2 linked regions of the Moorella thermoacetica genome follow. The protein of the gene in region 2 interacts with the protein of the main gene of each other region in a pairwise test. Links are inferred from orthologs where the notes say so. Each region holds a gene or a part of one and is shown on either strand. Other genes may lie near its edges. The genes, in order: sfsA and MOTHE_RS02495.

What was found.
Region 1: the proteins of MOTHE_RS02495 (region 2) and sfsA interact in binary tests that used the Escherichia coli proteins (3 or more experiments, as listed by UniProt). The link is inferred for Moorella thermoacetica from one-to-one orthologs.

The regions. Positions count from the first base shown.
Region 1 is NZ_CP012369.1:348,741-357,310, reverse strand. Bases 5,857-8,570 are described here. They hold sfsA (DNA/RNA nuclease SfsA), read right to left. Parts: upstream 7,706-8,570; coding sequence 7,007-7,705; downstream 5,857-7,006. Other genes in these bases: uxuA (mannonate dehydratase), read right to left, coding at 8,142-8,570; MOTHE_RS01800 (ArsR/SmtB family transcription factor), read right to left, coding at 6,331-6,666; MOTHE_RS01805 (DsrE/DsrF/TusD sulfur relay family protein), read right to left, coding at 5,957-6,310; MOTHE_RS01810 (DsrE family protein), read right to left, coding at 5,857-5,914. Also shown: MOTHE_RS01850 (hydrogenase iron-sulfur subunit), read right to left, coding at 1-49; MOTHE_RS01845 (FAD-dependent oxidoreductase), read right to left, coding at 49-2,595; MOTHE_RS01840 (CoB--CoM heterodisulfide reductase iron-sulfur subunit B family protein), read right to left, coding at 2,599-3,477; MOTHE_RS01835 (4Fe-4S dicluster domain-containing protein), read right to left, coding at 3,474-3,944; glycine cleavage system protein GcvH, read right to left, coding at 4,033-4,449; MOTHE_RS01825 (DsrE/DsrF/DrsH-like family protein), read right to left, coding at 4,500-4,976; MOTHE_RS01820 (sulfurtransferase TusA family protein), read right to left, coding at 4,989-5,216; sulfurtransferase complex subunit TusB, read right to left, coding at 5,256-5,561; more of MOTHE_RS01810, read right to left, coding at 5,576-5,856. UniProt on the Escherichia coli protein: Binds to DNA non-specifically. Could be a regulatory factor involved in maltose metabolism.
Region 2 is NZ_CP012369.1:499,406-508,061, forward strand. What follows is about bases 1-2,800. They hold MOTHE_RS02495 (glutamate-5-semialdehyde dehydrogenase), read left to right. Parts: upstream 1-672; coding sequence 673-1,929; downstream 1,930-2,800. Other genes in these bases: proB (glutamate 5-kinase), read left to right, coding at 1-654; nadD (nicotinate-nucleotide adenylyltransferase), read left to right, coding at 1,967-2,620; MOTHE_RS02505 (RNA recognition motif domain-containing protein), read left to right, coding at 2,667-2,800. Also shown: more of MOTHE_RS02505, read left to right, coding at 2,801-2,912; bis(5'-nucleosyl)-tetraphosphatase (symmetrical) YqeK, read left to right, coding at 3,011-3,586; rsfS (ribosome silencing factor), read left to right, coding at 3,758-4,105; leuS (leucine--tRNA ligase), read left to right, coding at 4,130-6,619; MOTHE_RS02525 (sodium:proton antiporter), read left to right, coding at 6,895-8,343; MOTHE_RS02530 (ComEA family DNA-binding protein), read left to right, coding at 8,478-8,656. UniProt on the Escherichia coli protein: Catalyzes the NADPH-dependent reduction of L-glutamate 5-phosphate into L-glutamate 5-semialdehyde and phosphate. The product spontaneously undergoes cyclization to form 1-pyrroline-5-carboxylate.

The sequences.
Region 1 (8,570 bases), 150 kb from region 2 along the record:
CCGAATGCCGGCAACAAAAGGCGATAATCTGTTCCTGGCTGTTAGTCATCAATTGCCCCCCTTATCCCCGGCTGCCGCCTGGAGCAGGCGAACATCGGTATACTCCGGCAATTCCAGGGCATGGGCCGGGCACTCGGCTACACAAATGCCGCATCCCTGGCAGGAACGGGTCCGGACCAGAGCCTTGCCCTGGACGACCATAGCCCCGTGGGGGCAGGTACGGACGCAGGTCAGGCAGGCGGCGCAGGCCCCGTCGAGGGGCCGGAAGGCCAGGGTCACCGGAGCCGCCTCCGGCTCCTCACCCTTCAGGAAAGAAACGACAGCCGCCGCCGCCAGGGAGGCCGCTGTCCCGGCTTCCCCCGCCGGTACCGGTTCCCTGCCGGCGGCCACCAGGAAGATACCGCGGCGGTTGGTGGTCACCGCCCGGTAATAGAGGCTATCCATCCCGGCCGGCCCGTTCGCTTCTCCCTGAACTGCCTTAAGCCCCAGGCGCTGCCAGAGCCTGCGGGTGACGGGAGTGGCCGCGAGTTCCTCACCTACTACCAGCAGGTCCGGGTGGAGCCTGGTTACTTCCGGCATGCCGGGGGTGAGGCGGGTAGGGTCGCTCACCTCCAGGCAGGCTCCGTCCCAGGACGGCACCTCCTGGGGCTTGATGAAGATCACCCCGGCCTCCCGCAGGCGCCCGTAAAGGGCTTCCAATTCCGGCAAAGCTGCTACCCGCACCTGCCGGGCCAGGACGTAAATGGTACGATCCGGCTCCAACCTCTCCTTTAAAGCCGCTATATTCTGCCAGGCCAGGGCATGGATAGCGAGGGATAGGTCGCCGGCCGCGTCCAGCCAGAAAACCACTTCACCCCCGCCCCTGATCCCAGCCAGCAGATCACCGTCGGCAGTACCAGTAACTCCCTGAGAGGTTAAGGCCGGTATCCTTCCCCCTGCCGCCAGTTTCGCCGCTAACTGCTGCTGGGTCAGGATGGGTACTGCCCCCGTCGCTATACCTGCCGGCAGGCCGGCAGCGAGGCGATTGGCCAGGAGGATAGCCCTGACCTGGAGATTGGCCACCCGCCGGCCATCTCCCACCTGGACGCTGAAGCTACCGGCATCACCGTTTACGCCCAGGATCTCCCGGCCGGGGAGATAGGTAACCTTGGAGTTATCTGTAAGCTCCGACCAGAGGGGCCCCGCCAGTTCGCCCGCCGGGTCGGCAGGGTCGAAATCACCGTCATCGTCCAGGAGCAGGACGCGAAGGCCTGCCCTCATCAAATCCCGGGCCGCTAGCAAAGCACTGGCTCCCCGGCCTGATACCAGGACGTCAGCAGCGGCCGACCTGCCGGCCCCGGAACTTATATCCGACATTCCTGCCTTTTCTCCGCTGCCCTCCAGCAGCTTCCGGACACCGGCCGCCGCCAGCCGGCCGTGGGTGATACTTTCCTGGATGTCCCGGGGGGCCTGGCAGGTGCCGGCCAAAAACACGCCGGGGGTACTGGCCTGGATGCCGTTCGGTCCATCAACGGCGGCCAGAAAGCCGGCAGGATCCCTTTCCAGGGAGAGGCCTGGTAAAATCTCGCCCCTAACCGGGGTAATCCCTACGGCCAGGACTACCCGGTCAAATTCCTCCGTAGCCAGGGTGCCGGTGCTCAGGTCTTCATAGTGGATACTGACCCGGCCATCCCGCCCCCGGCGTATCTCTGAAGGCATGCCCCGGACCAGCTTCAGGCCCGGAGTCGCCCGTAACTCCCGGTAAAGTTCCTGCAACCTGGCATCATTTAGCTGCAGGTCCATATAGAAAATGGTTATCTCCCGGGACAGCCCCCTGTACTTTAAGGCCCTGGCCAGGCGCAGGGAATAACCGCAGCAAACGCGGGAGCAGTAATCATGGCCCAGTTTCCGGCTGCGGGAACCGGCACACTGGATAAAGGACAGCCGTTCCCAACCGGGAGCATCCAGGTCCCCCTGGCTGAGGGCACTTTCCAGTTCCATGGCTGTCGTAACCCGGGGGTAAAAGCCGTAACCATATTCCGGCAGGCCGGCGGCGTCAAAGGGTGCAAAACCGGTGGCTACCACGATTGCCCTGGCGCGGATGGACTCCGGCGACGCCGGTTCCAGCTCAATGGCTGCACGGGGACAGGCTGCAACACAGGCCTGGCAGTCTTCTTTCGCCCGCAGACAGCAGGAATGATCCAGGCGATAGGCCCGCGGAAGCCCCCGCGGGTGGGGCGGCAGGATAGCCCCCGCCGGGCAGGCCTCCCGGCAACGGCCGCAGTGATCGCATTTTTGCCAGTCAATCCGGGGCCCGGTCGCCCTCAGGCTGGCGGTGAAAGCTCCCGTTGTACCAGTGACACCAACCACCACCATCCCGGTGACCAGGGTAATATTCTCCCGGCTGGTGACTTCCTCCAATAAAGGGAAGCCCAGGCAGATATTACAACGGCTGCAGTCCTCCCCGGCTTTACAGCCGTAATCCAGCCACCTGCCCCCCAGTACAGCTTCCTTTTCTACGATCATCACCTGCAGGCCCGCCCGGGCCAGGTCCAGGGCCGCCGCCATACCCGCCGGCCCGCCGCCTACAACCAGGACGTCCAGTTTTCCTGACAAAGGCTACACCCCCAACTTTTCCCGCACCCCGTCGGCGGAAATCTGGTTTAGCTCCAGGCCTAGTTCGTCCGGGTCCAACCCCAGGGCCAGCCCCAAGAGCTGGGGGAAATACAGGATGGTCAATTCCTGGTCATCGGGCTGGCTGTTGCTGAAATTCAGGCCGCAGGTGGGACAGGCAACCAGCAGGGCGTCGGCCCCGGCCCCCTGGGCCTCCCTGACCTTCCGGCCCGCCTGTTCCCGCGCCAGGTCGGGCCGCAGGCCCATCAACCCGCCACCGCAGCAATCATTTTTACCTTCATAGCTGATACTGGCGGCTCCGGTAGCGGTGACCAGCCGGTCCAGGGCCTCCGGGGCTTCAGCGTCCTCCCTGGGGTCTACCCCGTACCGGTGATAGACCCTGGTGGGCCGGAAGTAGTGGCAGCCGTAATGGACGGCAATCTGCAGGCTGTCCAGGGGAAGGCTCACCCGGCGACGGATCTCCTGCCGTCCCGGGGAGCTGTCCAGAACGCGGAGGAAATGCTGGACCCTGGTTGTACCCTGGTAACGGAGACCCACCCGGGCCAGGTCCCCGTTTACCCGCTTGCGGAGGTCCGCATCCTCTTTGAGTTCCAGGTCGGCTTCCGTCAGGGTACCGCTGCAGGCGTTGCAAAGGGTGACAATGGGCAGGCCGGCAGCTTCCGCCTGGCAGAGGTTATGGGCCGCTACCAGGAGGGCGGCATAACTATCCAGGGCCTTTAAGGGATAGCCGCAGCAACGAAACCCGGGTAGGTCGACCAGTTCGATCTCCAGGGCAGCGGCTACCCGGCGGGCCGCCAGTTCATAACCCAGGTTGCGGACCGGTACATTGCAGCCCAGAAAAAGCGCGTAACGCCGGCCCGTCATTCTACCAGCCTCCCCTGCAAGCCGGTCAGGGCCAGGAGCTTGCCGAGAATCCCCGTCTCTTCATCCAGGGCCGGTAAGCCTTCTTCCTCCCGGTATTCATTATGAAACTCGTCAATATTGTAGAGGCGGCCGTCCTCAGCCACGAGTCTGGCTGCCGCCAGGAGGGCTGCCGGGGCAAAACCCCGCTCGCAGGCCAGGTTTTTCAGGGCCAGGAGGACTTCCGCCGGCCGGGCCTCCTCCGGGCAGCGCTCCTGGCAGGTATAACAGGCCAGGCAGTACCAGAGCTTTTCATCCTTGAGGACAGCTTCTTTCTCACCCAGGACCGCCAGGCGAAAGATCCGGCGGGGGTTATACTCCGGATCCAGGGTGGCTACCGGGCAGCCGGAGGTACACCTGGCACACTGGTAGCAGGCCCGCATTGTCGTAAAGGCTGGCCAGCCGTTCAAGGGGTCGTTCCCTTGCTGCATCCCTTTCGCGCTCCTCCGAAAATAGGGTTTTGCCAAAATGGTTACTATTGGCAAGCACCCCCCATGAGGGAATAGGCCGGTTACACCCTTATTTCTGGTGTTTGGCTATTTCCTGCTCGATAAAGGCCTTGAGGGCCTCTCCCTGTAAGAGGCCGGCCACCTCTGCCGGGTTGCTCATTTTGATTTTGGCAATCCATCCTTCCCCGTAGGGATCGCTGTTGATCAGGCCGGTCTGCTTCTTGAGATTTTCGTTGACGGCAATGACTTCCCCGCTCACCGGGGCATAGGCCCGGCCCACCCACTTGCCGGATTCCACGGCTGCCAGCGGTTTACCCCGGGCCACGGTTTTGCCTGCCTTGGGCAGGTTGATATGGACGAAGGCACCAGCCAGTTGCTGGGAGAAGTCGGTCAACCCGACGGTGGCAACGTCACCTTCTATTCTGGCCCAGCTGTGCTTGTCGTCGTAATAGAGCTCGTCGGGAAAGTTGTAGGTGGCAATTTGCACTTTCCAGTTCCCCTCCGTTCCCGCAAAGTATTGATGGGTGAAAGCACTGACTAAATGAACAGGCTGATCTTCGCATTGGCCGCTTCCTGGAGAAAGGCAGCCACGCCGCCGAATTCGACCCCGTCGATAAGGTCTTCCTCGGGAATCTCCATGACCTGCATGGACATGATGCAGGCCACAAATTTGACCCCCATTTCCCGGGCCAGGGCCAGGAACTCGCTGACCGCCTGGACCTTTTTGCTCCGCATCTGCTTCTTCATGAAAAAGGGACCCAGGCCGGCCATATTAAATTTGGAGAGGGGCAGCCTGTCAGGGCCGGAGGGCATCATCCAGTCAAACATCCTGCCCAGGAGGGAACTGGCACCCCTGCGGCCCCGGGGTTTTTTGAGGAGGTTGATGCCCCAGAAGGTGAAAAAGATGGTTACCTCCATGCCGGAAGCCGCCGCCCCGGTGGCCAGGTTAAAGGTGGCCAGGGCTTTGTCCAGGTCGCCACTGAAGCAAATGATGGCCATCTTGTCTTCAGCCATGACCTGTGCCTCCTAACTTTTCTTTACATAATAGCTGGTGTAATTGCTACCGGCCTCGGACCCCAGGTAGATGTTACCCGTCTTCTGGCACCAGGCCGGGATGTCCACTGCCGCCCCCTTGTCGTCGGCCTGAACCTCCAGGACCTGCCCGGAATCCATGGCCTTGATTTTTTGAGAGAGCTTGACGATGGGCATGGGGCAGAGCAGCCCCCTGGCGTCTAAAACTGCATCGGCCTGCATGGTGATGACCTCCTTAGAAAAAATATTGCGGGGTGACTTTCACAAAACCTTCCCGTGCTTTACGGCCAGGTCAACCATTTCGCCATAATCAATGACCCTGGTTCCCGGGTAAGTAGCTTTTGTATCCAAGCCCCGGGCTTCCAGGTCGGCCGCCAGGGCGTAAAAATTTATCCCCTGAACGCGGGCCTGATCGACCATTTCCTGGTAGTCAGCCGGTGCTTTATGCAGGGCCAGGACGGCATCCTGGATCAGGATAACCTCCGAACCCGGCTGGGTCATAGCCAGCTGGAGGTTGCGCCGGTAATCCTGCCGCTGAAATGGGGAACGCGTTAACAATACCAACAAGGGGCCCTTCCTCCTTAAAATTGGATAATACCTTCTGCTCCCGCCAGGGCTTCACCCAGGCCTGCCCGGTCGACCACCCGGCCGGCCAGGATTTTGTCTTCGGGTATGCCCCGTTCTTCCAAAGATTCCCTGGAAACCAGGAGTTTTACGCCCATATCTTCAATGCTGGCAAAGGCCTCTCCCAGGGATTTCATCTGCAGGGCTTTCGGGTTCTGACCCGGGTAAACAGCCCAGACACCGTCATCAAGGAGAACCACGGTGGTATCTACCTCCAGGCTCGCCATGCCGATGGCGTAGCGGTAGCCCTCGACCATAGCCGCTGTCCCGTAAGGGGCGGAAGGAATCAAAACCATCACTTTTTGCAATTTCCTGTCACCTGCCTCTTATGGCAATTATTAAAATCCAAAGTTAATCAAGACATCGGCCTCCTGGATCATATCAGCCATATCAACCAGGCTACCCATTTCCGCCCCGTCGATGTACATCTCGTCGGTAATGCCCCGGAACTTGGAACAGGCACCGCAGGAAGCGATGCGGACACCGGCGGCGGCCAGTTCCTGGAGCATAGCGGCAATATTGCGCTCACCGGGGGCGTCGATATTTTTATTGGCGGCCACTACCCCGTCGATGTACAAAAAAAGGCTGACGCCATGCCCTTTGGCCAGGGCCGCCCGGGCCAGGCCATAGGCCGTATCTAAATTCTGGTAGGTATAGGGGCCGGTCTGGACTACCAGGCAAAGCTGTGCCATGCATTCTCCCCTCCTTCCCTTTATTCTTCTAGAATGGCCTCTTCAGGCCTCTTTGCCTCCTCCCCCCTTTTTTCAGCCAGGACAAGGGTACGAATTTGCTCCATCAGGGTAAAAAGTTCGGGTTTCTTTATGGCATAAAAGACGTTGCGCTCTTCACGCCGGCGGCTGAGGTAGCCTTTGTGCAGGAGTATTTGCAGTTGCTGGGAGACGTTGGACTGTTTTTCCCCGGTTTCGCGGACAATCTCGCTGACACTCTTTTCGCCCTCCCGGAGGGCGCAGAGGATCTTTACCCGCACCGGGTTGGCGAGGCCCTGGAGGAACTCCGCCACCAGGGTGCATTCAGACTTGGAAAGCATTCTTGTACTCCTCGGGAGTTATATGAATAGATTAATGATCTTTAAATTATTAATTTCATTATCCCATGAACTCTTGTGCCCGTCAAGGTGAAAATATTCCTTTGCACCCGGAAAATTTTCTTTCCCGGCAGGGGGCCGCCCCAGTACGATTACTAACGCCCTTACGCAAAAAAACCCGGCCTTATCTGAGCCGGGGGTTAAGGTGGTGATAATAGTCATGGGGCTCGCCGTTTCCCTGCGGGACCTGAGGAGTAACACACCTGGACGCAATGGTGGTATAACTCGTTTCGAACCGTATACGTGGCTCCCTTGCTATAGTATATACTGACCCTCATTTTTCCTAAAGTTTTACCATTACGGGAGCGATCAGGCTGACTGTCACCGGGTCGATATGGCAGCGGTAGGCATAGATTTCCACCCCGGCGGCAGCCGCTTCTCTGATGGTGCTGGAAAAGCAAGGGTCGGTAACCTCGTTGGGGGCCAGGCTGATAGCATCTTCCCGCTGGATGATAAAAACGGCTGCCGCCCGGTAGCCCCGGGAGTGCAGGGCCATCAACTCCCGCAGGTGACGGCTGCCGCGAGCAGTCGGGGCATCGGGGAAAAGGGCCAGCCCACCTCTTACCAGGGTTACCGATTTTACCTCAACGTAGCAGGGGGGGTGTCCATCACCCTGGAGTAAAAAGTCCAGGCGGCTGGAACCGGCCCGGACCTCGGTCGCCCGCAGCCGGTAACCTTTGAAGGGTTCAAGGCTCCCGGCCTGTAAGGCGGCGGCAAAGAGGCGGTTGGGCAGGCGGCTGTCCAGGGAAATAAAGGTACCGTTCTGGCGGAGCAGGACCACGTCGTAGGCCGTTTTCCTATCCCCCTGCCGTGATGCCGGGGCCAAGTAGACCTCAGCCCCGGGCAGCAACAGTTCCGTCAAGCGCCCCGGGTCGGCCAGGAAGGCAACCAGCTTCTCCCCTTCCCTGGCAGCCACCACTGTAAAACGGTTCGGCCGGGAAAGAAAGGTAGCTTTAATCAAATTGGCGGGTAGTTCGACCATGACGCACCCCTGCCTCCGCCAGCCCCTGCGGTGGCATAAGCCATTCAGCAGGGCAGCCTGGTAAAATTTTTCCCAACATCGGTTTTGTGGGCATACATTGCGTAAAGAATTCCTTAAGGAGCCGTGTGTGTTAATTACGCCAGCACGGCTCTGTGATGTGGGGGATGCTTCGAGGCATACTTCTCCTCGACCATTTTACCTTACAGTGACAGCTTTCTGATACGTTGCTGGGTCTGGCCGGGCAACAACGCAGATATGCGGTAATTGAAGAAGTCAATAAAAACCTGGTAGGGTGGTAACTGTGACGTGTGATAGCCGTGGTCGACCCGGATTTTGCCCAGGAGGATAACCTACGCTATCTCCAGCGCGCCGGTGGCCACTATATATTGCCGCGGAGAAGATACGTACGTTAAGGATACCATGGCAGTATAGTATTTTAACATACCTTTTTCATTTTACCAATTGCTTCCCATAACCCGTTCAGATAGGCGATCCCAAGAGCCCTGTCATACAGGCCATACCCAGGCCTGCCTACTTCTCCCCAGATCATTCGACCATGGTCCGGCCTGATATATCCCTTGAAATCAATATCATGGTATGCCTTCATAATCTCAAACATATCCAAAGATCCATCCGAAGACAAATGAGAAGACTCATCAAAATTGCGGAGTGAATGTATCTTAATATTCCTTACATGACCGAAGTGTATTCTTCCTTTAGCGCCGAAATAGCGTATAAGAGCAGGAATATCGTTGTCCGGATTTGCCCCAAGACTACCACTACATAGTGTGATACCATTGTAGGGGCTGTCTACCAGGGCCATGATCTTTTCCAGGCTTTCTTTGGATTTTACAATCCTGGGAAG
Region 2 (8,656 bases):
TCCGCCCTGGTGGCCGGGCTGGTAGACGCGGATATCCTGTTTTTACTGACTGATACCGGAGGCCTCTTTACCGCCAACCCGGTTACCAGTGACGATGCTGTCCTGCTCCCCTGCGTGACGGAGATTACGCCGGAGATAGAAGCCCTGGCCGGGGGGGCGGGTTCCACCTGGTCAACGGGGGGCATGGCCACTAAGATCCAGGCCGCCCGCCTGGCCACCAGCTTCGGCATCCCGGTGGTCATCGCCAGCGGTCTCCAGGCCGGGCAAATCGAAGCCGTCCTGAAGGGTGAGGAAATAGGCACTATTTTCCTGCCCCGGGAACATCGGGCCCACACCAGGAAACGCTGGCTCGCCTATGCTCCGGCCGTCCAGGGGCAAATCCAGGTTGACGCCGGGGCAGCCCGGGCAATATGTAAAAATGGCAAGAGCCTCCTCCCCGGTGGCGTTATTGCGGTGGATGGTGATTTCGACCAGGGGGCTATAGTAAGTATCGTTGATCCCGCTGGTAAAGAGATCGCCCGGGGTATGGCCAACTATCCGGCAGCGGCTATTTCTCGGATTAAAGGCAGGAAAACGGGCGAGATTGGCGAAATCTTAGGCTATAAGGATTACGACGAGATTGTTCACCGGGACAATCTAATTGTCCTGGGGTAGGGGAAAGGAGCGGTTTTGGTGAATGTAGCCCTGGAGGTGCAGACCAAAGGCCAGAGAGCCAGAGAAGCCGCCCGGATCCTGGCCGGCCTGGGAACCAGCAAGAAAAACGAGGCCTTACTGGCTATGGCCCGGGCCCTGGAGGAAGAACAGGAAGCCATCCTGGCCGCCAACGCCAGGGACATGGTCGCCGGAAAAGAAAAGGGCCTTTCCCGGGCCCTCCTGGACCGCCTTCTCCTCAATGAGAAGCGCATCAGGGATATGGCTGCCGGCCTGCGGGAACTGGCTGCTCTGCCGGACCCCGTGGGCGAGGTGACCTCCATGTGGACCCGGCCCAACGGCCTGCAGATTGGCCGGGTACGGGTGCCCCTGGGGGTTATCGGTATTATTTACGAGGCTCGGCCCAATGTCACCGTCGATGCCGCCGGGCTCTGTCTAAAAACCGGCAATGCCGTCATCCTGCGGGGCGGGTCCGAGGCCTTTTATTCCAACCAGGCCCTAACCCGTGTCATCAGCCGGGCGGCAACGGCTGCCGGAGCGCCGGAGGGGGCCATCCAATTAATCGAGACCACCGACCGGGAAGCTGTAAATCTTTTATTGCGGGCCAATGATTACCTGGATGTTTTGATTCCCAGGGGCGGGGCCGGCCTGATCCGGACCGTGGTAGAAAACGCCACCGTGCCCGTCATTGAAACCGGTGTGGGGAACTGCCACGTCTATGTCGACGCCGAAGCCGACCTGGATATGGCCCAGAGGATTGTCATTAACGCCAAGACCCAGCGTCCGGGTGTTTGTAACGCCATGGAAACTCTGCTGGTCCATGAAAAGGTGGCGGACTCCTTTCTCCCCTCCCTGGCCGCGGCTTTAAAGGAAAAGGGAGTCACCATCCGGGGCTGTGAACGTACCCGGGCCATCATACCCTGGGCGGAAGTTGCCACCGAAACCGACTGGGCCACTGAGTACCTGGATCTCATCCTGGCCATAAGGGTTGTCGACTCCCTTGAGAGCGCCCTGGAGCATATCCATCGTTACGGCACCAAACACTCGGAAGCCATTGTTACGACCAACTACCAGACGGCCCGGGAATTCCTGGCCCGGGTGGATGCGGCGGCCGTATACGTCAATGCCTCAACGCGTTTTACCGATGGCTACGAGTTCGGTTTCGGGGCCGAGATTGGTATCAGTACCCAGAAACTCCATGCCCGTGGTCCCATGGGGCCGGAACAACTAACAACTTTTAAGTATATTATTTTTGGTAGTGGACAGATCCGCCAGTAATTGATAAAATAACTTCATAGGGAATCTGGAGGAAATGATGAATTTAGTTACCCGTCCCGGACGGGTAGGGATTATGGGCGGGACCTTCGATCCCATCCATTACGGTCACCTAGTGACTGCGGAAGCGGCTCGCTGGGAGTTCGCCCTGCAAAAGGTGATCTTTGTCCCATCCGGGCGCCCTCCCCATAAAAAGGACTACCCGGTCACCGACGCGGAATACCGTTACCAGATGACCCTGCTGGCTACAGCCAGTAATCCGTATTTCGAGGTATCCCGGAGCGAGATTGATCGGGAGGGTTTTTCCTACACCGTCGACACAGTTGCTGAGTTCCGGCGGGAGTACGGCCCTGAAGTCCAGCTTTACTTTATTACCGGTGCCGACGCAATCCTGGAAATCTTGACGTGGAAGGATGTCGACACGCTCCTGCGTGAGTGTCATTTTATTGCTGCCACGCGACCTGGTTTTCAGTTGAACCGGCTCGAGGAATCCAGGCCCCAGTTACCGGTCGAGGGTAGGCACCGTATTCATCTCATCGAAGTCCCGGCTCTGGCCATTTCTTCTACTGACATTCGCTGGCGGGTAAAAAACAACAAACCTATAAAATACCTGCTGCCGGAAGCAGTAGAAGAGTATATCCGCTCCCGGGGATTATACCGGCCCCGGTTAGATGGTGTATACGAAAAGGGCTAGGACTATATACTACTAAATAACATCTAAGAAGAGGTGAAAGGCATTGGTGCGTACCCTGTATGTGGGTAACCTTCCCTGGGCTACCAGTGAGGAAGAACTGGCGAGGGCCTTTGCTTCCCACGGCGAAGTGTTGAGCGCACGTATTATCACCGATCGCCAGACTGGCCGGTCGCGGGGCTTTGGCTTCGTAGAAGTAAACGATGCCGACGCAGATCAGATGATCGCCGCCATGAACGGGGCCGAACTGGGCGGGCGTATCCTTACCGTCAACGAAGCTCGGGCTCGTTCCTAGGCCCATACTGCCCGGGCGTATTGAACCTCCTATTAATATAATAGGGGGTTTTTGTTAAGCATCAGGGCGGAGGGAAGAAAGAAAGTGGAATAGGAACAATGGCTAACTATCAGGAGATTTTAGCTGCCAGGTTATCAGAAAAGCGTTATCTGCATAGCCTGGGAGTAGCCGGTACAGCTGCCCGGCTGGCAAGCAAAAATAAGGTCGATCCGGAGCAGGCCCGCCTGGCGGGCCTGTTACACGATTATGCCCGGGATTTACCTCCTGGGGAGCTCCTGACCCTGGCCGCAGGGGCCGGACTGATAACCTGCGAACTGGAAAGACGGCTCCCCATTTTGCTCCATGGCCCTGTTGGCGCTTTACTTATCAAACAGGACCTGGGCATAAAAGATCGGGCGGTTCTCCAGGCCGTCGCCCGGCATACGGTAGGAGCCGTAGCCATGACGGCCCTGGATAAGATTATTTACCTGGCGGATGTTATTGAACCGGAACGCCGTTTTCCCGGGGTGGAAGAACTGCGCCGGCTGGCAGCCGCAGATTTAAATGCGGCCCTGCTGAAAGCCTTTGAAACCAGTATTCTTTACCTCGTGGGCAAAGGCCAACCCCTCCACCCGGTCACCATCGAGGCCCGAAACTATCTCCTCCTGTCCGGCCAGGAGGAAACCAGCGCCTGAAAGTAATCTTTCCACCCTAATTCATATGCGGACGGGCCGCTTATGACGGCCAGCAATCGCCAGCAAAAGAAAGAAAATCTGGCATGGAGTTAATATAGTTCAAACCAGCCCCCAGGAAACCAACTAATAGCCTAAATTGTAGAACCCTATTTACGTAGGAGGCTAAAATTTATGGATGCAGGCCGGGTAGCCCAGCTGGCGGCCCAGGCGGTGCTGGAGAAAAAAGGAATTGATCCGGTTATCCTTGACCTGCAGGGCATAACCCTCATTGCCGACTATTTCGTCATCGCCAGCGGTACCTCCACCGTCCAGGTTCAGGCCATAGCCGGCCGGGTCGAAGAGATCCTGGACGCAGCCGGGGTGGAACTCCTCCACCGGGAAGGCCTGGAGGCGGCTCGATGGGTATTGCTGGATTATGGTGCCGTAGTAGTCCATATCTTTCTCGAAGAAGAGCGCCGGTTCTACGACCTGGAGCGCCTCTGGGGCGATGCCCGGAGAGTAGCCATAGAGAGCCCTTGAGTCTGGTAGTATGGAGTGACATTTATGGAAGCACGCTATAACTTCAAAGAGATCGAACCCAAATGGCAACGCCGCTGGGAGGCCAGCGACCTGTACCGGGTAACGGAGGATCCCGATAAGCCCAAATTTTACTGCCTGGAGATGTTCCCCTACCCTTCTGGCAACTTGCACATGGGGCACGTCCGGAACTATTCCATCGGTGATGTAGTGGCCAGGGTCAAGCGGATGCGGGGTTATAACGTCCTCCATCCCATGGGATGGGATGCCTTTGGCCTGCCGGCGGAAAACGCCGCCATCCACCGGGGCATCCCGCCGGCGGAGTGGACCTGGAGCAATATTGCCAACATGCGCCGCCAGCTCCATGCCATGGGCATCAGCTACGACTGGGACCGGGAGGTGGCCACCTGCCACCCCAACTACTACCGCTGGACTCAGTGGCTTTTTCTGCAAATGTATAAACACGGCCTGGCCTACCGCAAGAAGGCTGCTGTCAACTGGTGCCCCTCCTGCGCTACCGTCCTCGCCAACGAACAGGTGGTAGACGGGGCCTGCGAGCGCTGCCATACCCCGGTAATGCGTAAAGACCTGGAGCAGTGGTTCTTCCGCATTACCGATTATGCCGATCGCCTGCTGGAGGATTTGAAAAAGCTCCCGGGCTGGCCGGATAAGGTAAAGATCATGCAGGAGAACTGGATTGGCAAGAGTTCCGGTGCGGAAGTAGTCTTCCGGGTGGAGGGTAGCGGCGAAGAGATTCCTGTTTTCACCACGCGACCCGACACCTTGTACGGCGTTACCTACCTGGTCCTGGCGCCCGAACACCCCCTGGTGGAGAAGTTAACCGCCGGGACGCCCTATGAGGGGCCGGTGGAGGAATTCGTCCAGGCGGCGCGCTATTTGAGCGCCCTGGATCGCACCGCCACGGAAAAGGAAAAGGAAGGTCTTTTTACAGGTGCCTATGCCATTAACCCGGTAAATAACGAACGGGTGCCCATCTGGATTGCTAACTATGTCCTCATGGAATATGGTACCGGTGCCGTCATGGGGGTACCGGCCCATGACCAGCGGGACTTTGAATTTGCTCGCAAATACGACCTGCCTGTAAAGGTCGTTATCCGGCCCGCCAGTTCGGAGTTGCCGGCCGGAGAGCTTGCAGCGGCCTATGTAGAAGACGGCATTATGGTGAATTCGGGTCCCTTTAATGGCCTGCCCAACCGGGAGGGTATTCAGAAGGTTACTGAATACCTGGAGAGTATCGGCAGGGGCAGGGCCAGGGTGAACTACCGCCTGCGGGACTGGCTCATTTCCCGCCAGCGTTACTGGGGCGCCCCCATACCCATGATCTACTGCGACCAGTGCGGTATTGTGCCGGTACCGGAGGAAGACCTGCCGGTTATCCTGCCCGAAGGAGTGGAATTCAGACCCACAGGGGAATCGCCCTTAACCTATTGCCCGGAGTTTGTTAATACCACCTGTCCCCGGTGTGGCGGCCCGGCCCGGCGGGAAACGGACACCATGGACACCTTCGTCTGTTCTTCCTGGTACTTCCTGCGCTATACCAGTCCCCACAGCCAGGATCGGGCCTTTGAGAGGGATAAAGTCGACTACTGGATGAACGTGGACCAGTATATCGGCGGGGTGGAGCACGCCATCCTCCATTTGATGTACGCCCGTTTCTTCACCAAGGCCCTCCATGATTTCGGCCTGGTAGGGGTGGAGGAGCCCTTCCAGAACCTCCTGACCCAGGGAATGGTCCTTAAGGACGGCAGCAAGATGTCCAAGTCCAAAGGCAATATCGTCAGTCCTGAGGAGATAATCAATCGTTACGGGGCGGATACGGCCCGCCTCTTTATCCTCTTTGCCGCCCCGCCGGAGCGGGACCTGGAGTGGAGCGACCAGGGAGTGGAGGGTTGCTACCGCTTCTTAAACCGGGTCTGGCGCCTGGTAGGTTCCTACGCTGACGCAGTCCGCAGGGCGGGAGGCAGCCTGGAAATCAGGAGCCATGCTGACCGGGAGCTCTGGCGCCTCCTCCACGCCACCATCAAGAAAGTTACTGAGGATGTGGAGGAACGCTTTAACTTTAATACGGCCATCAGCGCTATTATGGAACTGGTCAATGGCTGTTATCGTTACCAGGACACTGTTCCGGAAGAGGAGCAGAATCTGGTTCTCATGGGAGAGGTCTTGCGCAAGCTGGTAACCCTGCTGGCTCCCTTTGCCCCCCATATTACTGAGGAACTCTGGCAGGGCCTAGGTGGACAGGAAAGCGTTCACCGGGAATCCTGGCCCCAGTACGACCCTGAGGCCCTGGTGGAAGAGGAGATCACTCTAGTAATCCAGATTAACGGTAAGGTAAAAGACCGGATGCAGGTGCCGGCAGGTTTGGCCAGGGAGAAAATCGAGGAACTCGTCCTGAACCGGGATAAGGTGGCAGCCCTGCTGGCCGGACAGCAGGTGGTAAAGGTCATTGTTGTCCCTGATAAACTTGTCAATGTGGTAGCTCGCCGGGCCAGTTGATGGACATCTAAACCTGTTGAACCTGGGGGCCTTCCAAATCGGGGTAATTTCTGCAGGACAGAGACTGTACCCCCGCGACAGCCGCCAGGGATCATCGGCGACCCTGACCGGGAGTTGGAGCCTAAGGGCAAAAAAGTCATCCACCTGGGATAACAGGGCCCCGCTCCAGGTCAGGGTAACCCCCTGGTGGACAAGATTCACTATCCAGGGGGGCGATGTTTTTTTATTATGGAATTGGCCCGAAAATTGTATTCTCAGAGAAGGGACAGGTGGAGATGAGCATTAAAAGAGTTGCGGTATTAACCTTGCTTCTTTGCGGCTCTTTTTTGCCCCTCGGGGGGGTGGCATGGGCGGCGACAGGAAACGAGCTGGGTAAAATGTTACCTTTATGGAGCGTATTACCCTTTGTAGGGATGCTCCTGTCCATTGCCATCTGGCCGCTGGTCAACGCCTCCTGGTGGGAGCACAACATGGGGAAGGTAAGCTTGTTCTGGTCCCTGGTTTTCTTTGTACCGTTCTTAATTGCCTTCGGGAGCGGTACGGCCTTTACCCAGGCAGTGGAAGTGTATCTCCTGGATTACCTGCCCTTTATCATCCTTCTCTTCGGTCTCTTCGTAGTGGCAGGGGGAATCATTCTTCGTGGTACCCTGCGGGGTAATCCGGGTGTGAACGTCCTGCTCCTGCTGGTGGGCACGATCCTCTCAAGCTGGATTGGGACCACCGGAGCCAGCATGCTCATGATCCGGCCGGTTATCCGGGCCAACGAGTGGCGGCGTTACAAGGCCCACATAATCATCTTTTTTATCTTCCTCATTTCCAATATCGGCGGGGCCCTCACCCCCGTAGGCGACCCGCCCCTGTTCCTGGGTTATTTACGGGGGGTGCCCTTCTTCTGGACCATGAGGTTAATCCTGCCCATGGGATTTAATGTACTAATCCTCCTCACCCTTTACTACTTCCTGGATAGTTACTTTTACCGTAAAGAAAAGGTGCCCCGGGCAAAGGGCGGGCAGGACCCCTTGCGGGTAGAGGGTTTACAGAATCTTATTTACCTGGGTATCATTGTCGGCGCTGTTATTTTAAGTAGTATCCTGGCCAAGAACCCGGCCTTTGCCGACCAGCAAACCGGGAACCTTTACGGCATTACTATCTTCCGCCACGGCGAAGAAGCAGTGGTGCTGCCCTACACCAACATAATCCGCGACCTGGCCATTCTCCTGGCGGCTTTCCTGTCATGGAAGACTACTTCTATGGATATTCGTAAAGATAATCGCTTTACCTGGGGTCCCATCAAGGAAGTAGCCATCCTTTTTGCCGGTATCTTTATGACCATGATTCCGGCCCTGGCCATCCTCCACGCCCGCGGCGCGGAACTGGGCTTAACTCACCCGGCCCAATTTTTCTGGGCCACGGGAGCCCTTTCCAGCTTCCTGGATAACGCCCCGACGTACCTGGTATTCCTGACCACCGCTACCAGCCTGGGGGCAACCACCGGGGTGCCTACCACCCTGGGTGTCGTGGCTCCCAAGATGCTCCTGGCCATATCCTGCGGCGCCGTGTTTATGGGTGCCAATACTTATATCGGTAATGCCCCCAACTTTATGGTGCGGTCAATAGCGGAAGAGAATAATATTCGCATGCCCAGCTTTTTCGGCTACATGGGCTGGTCGATAGGGATTTTAATTCCTTTATTTATCCTGGACACCTTGATTTTCTTCCGTTAAAGGGCCGCCCCGGGGCGGCCTTCCATCATTCGCCGGGATCCAATCCCGGCGAAAATTATGTCGTCGCTGGCAGGAAGATGGCCTTTTGAGTCGTAATTAATTCCAGGAAGAAATTTCTTCCGGGGTGATGCAGCATGTGGGAGTGGGACAGGCGCGTACGCTGGCTGGCAGCAGCCCTGGCGGTGGCTCTCATCTTCGGAGCCGGCATCCAGTATGGTAGCTGGCGGGAACGGCAGGCGGCAGCAGACCTGCCCCGGGTGATACCAGGGGAGCAGGCCGGGGCTCCTGGGAACAGCAGTAATGGCGCTGGCCA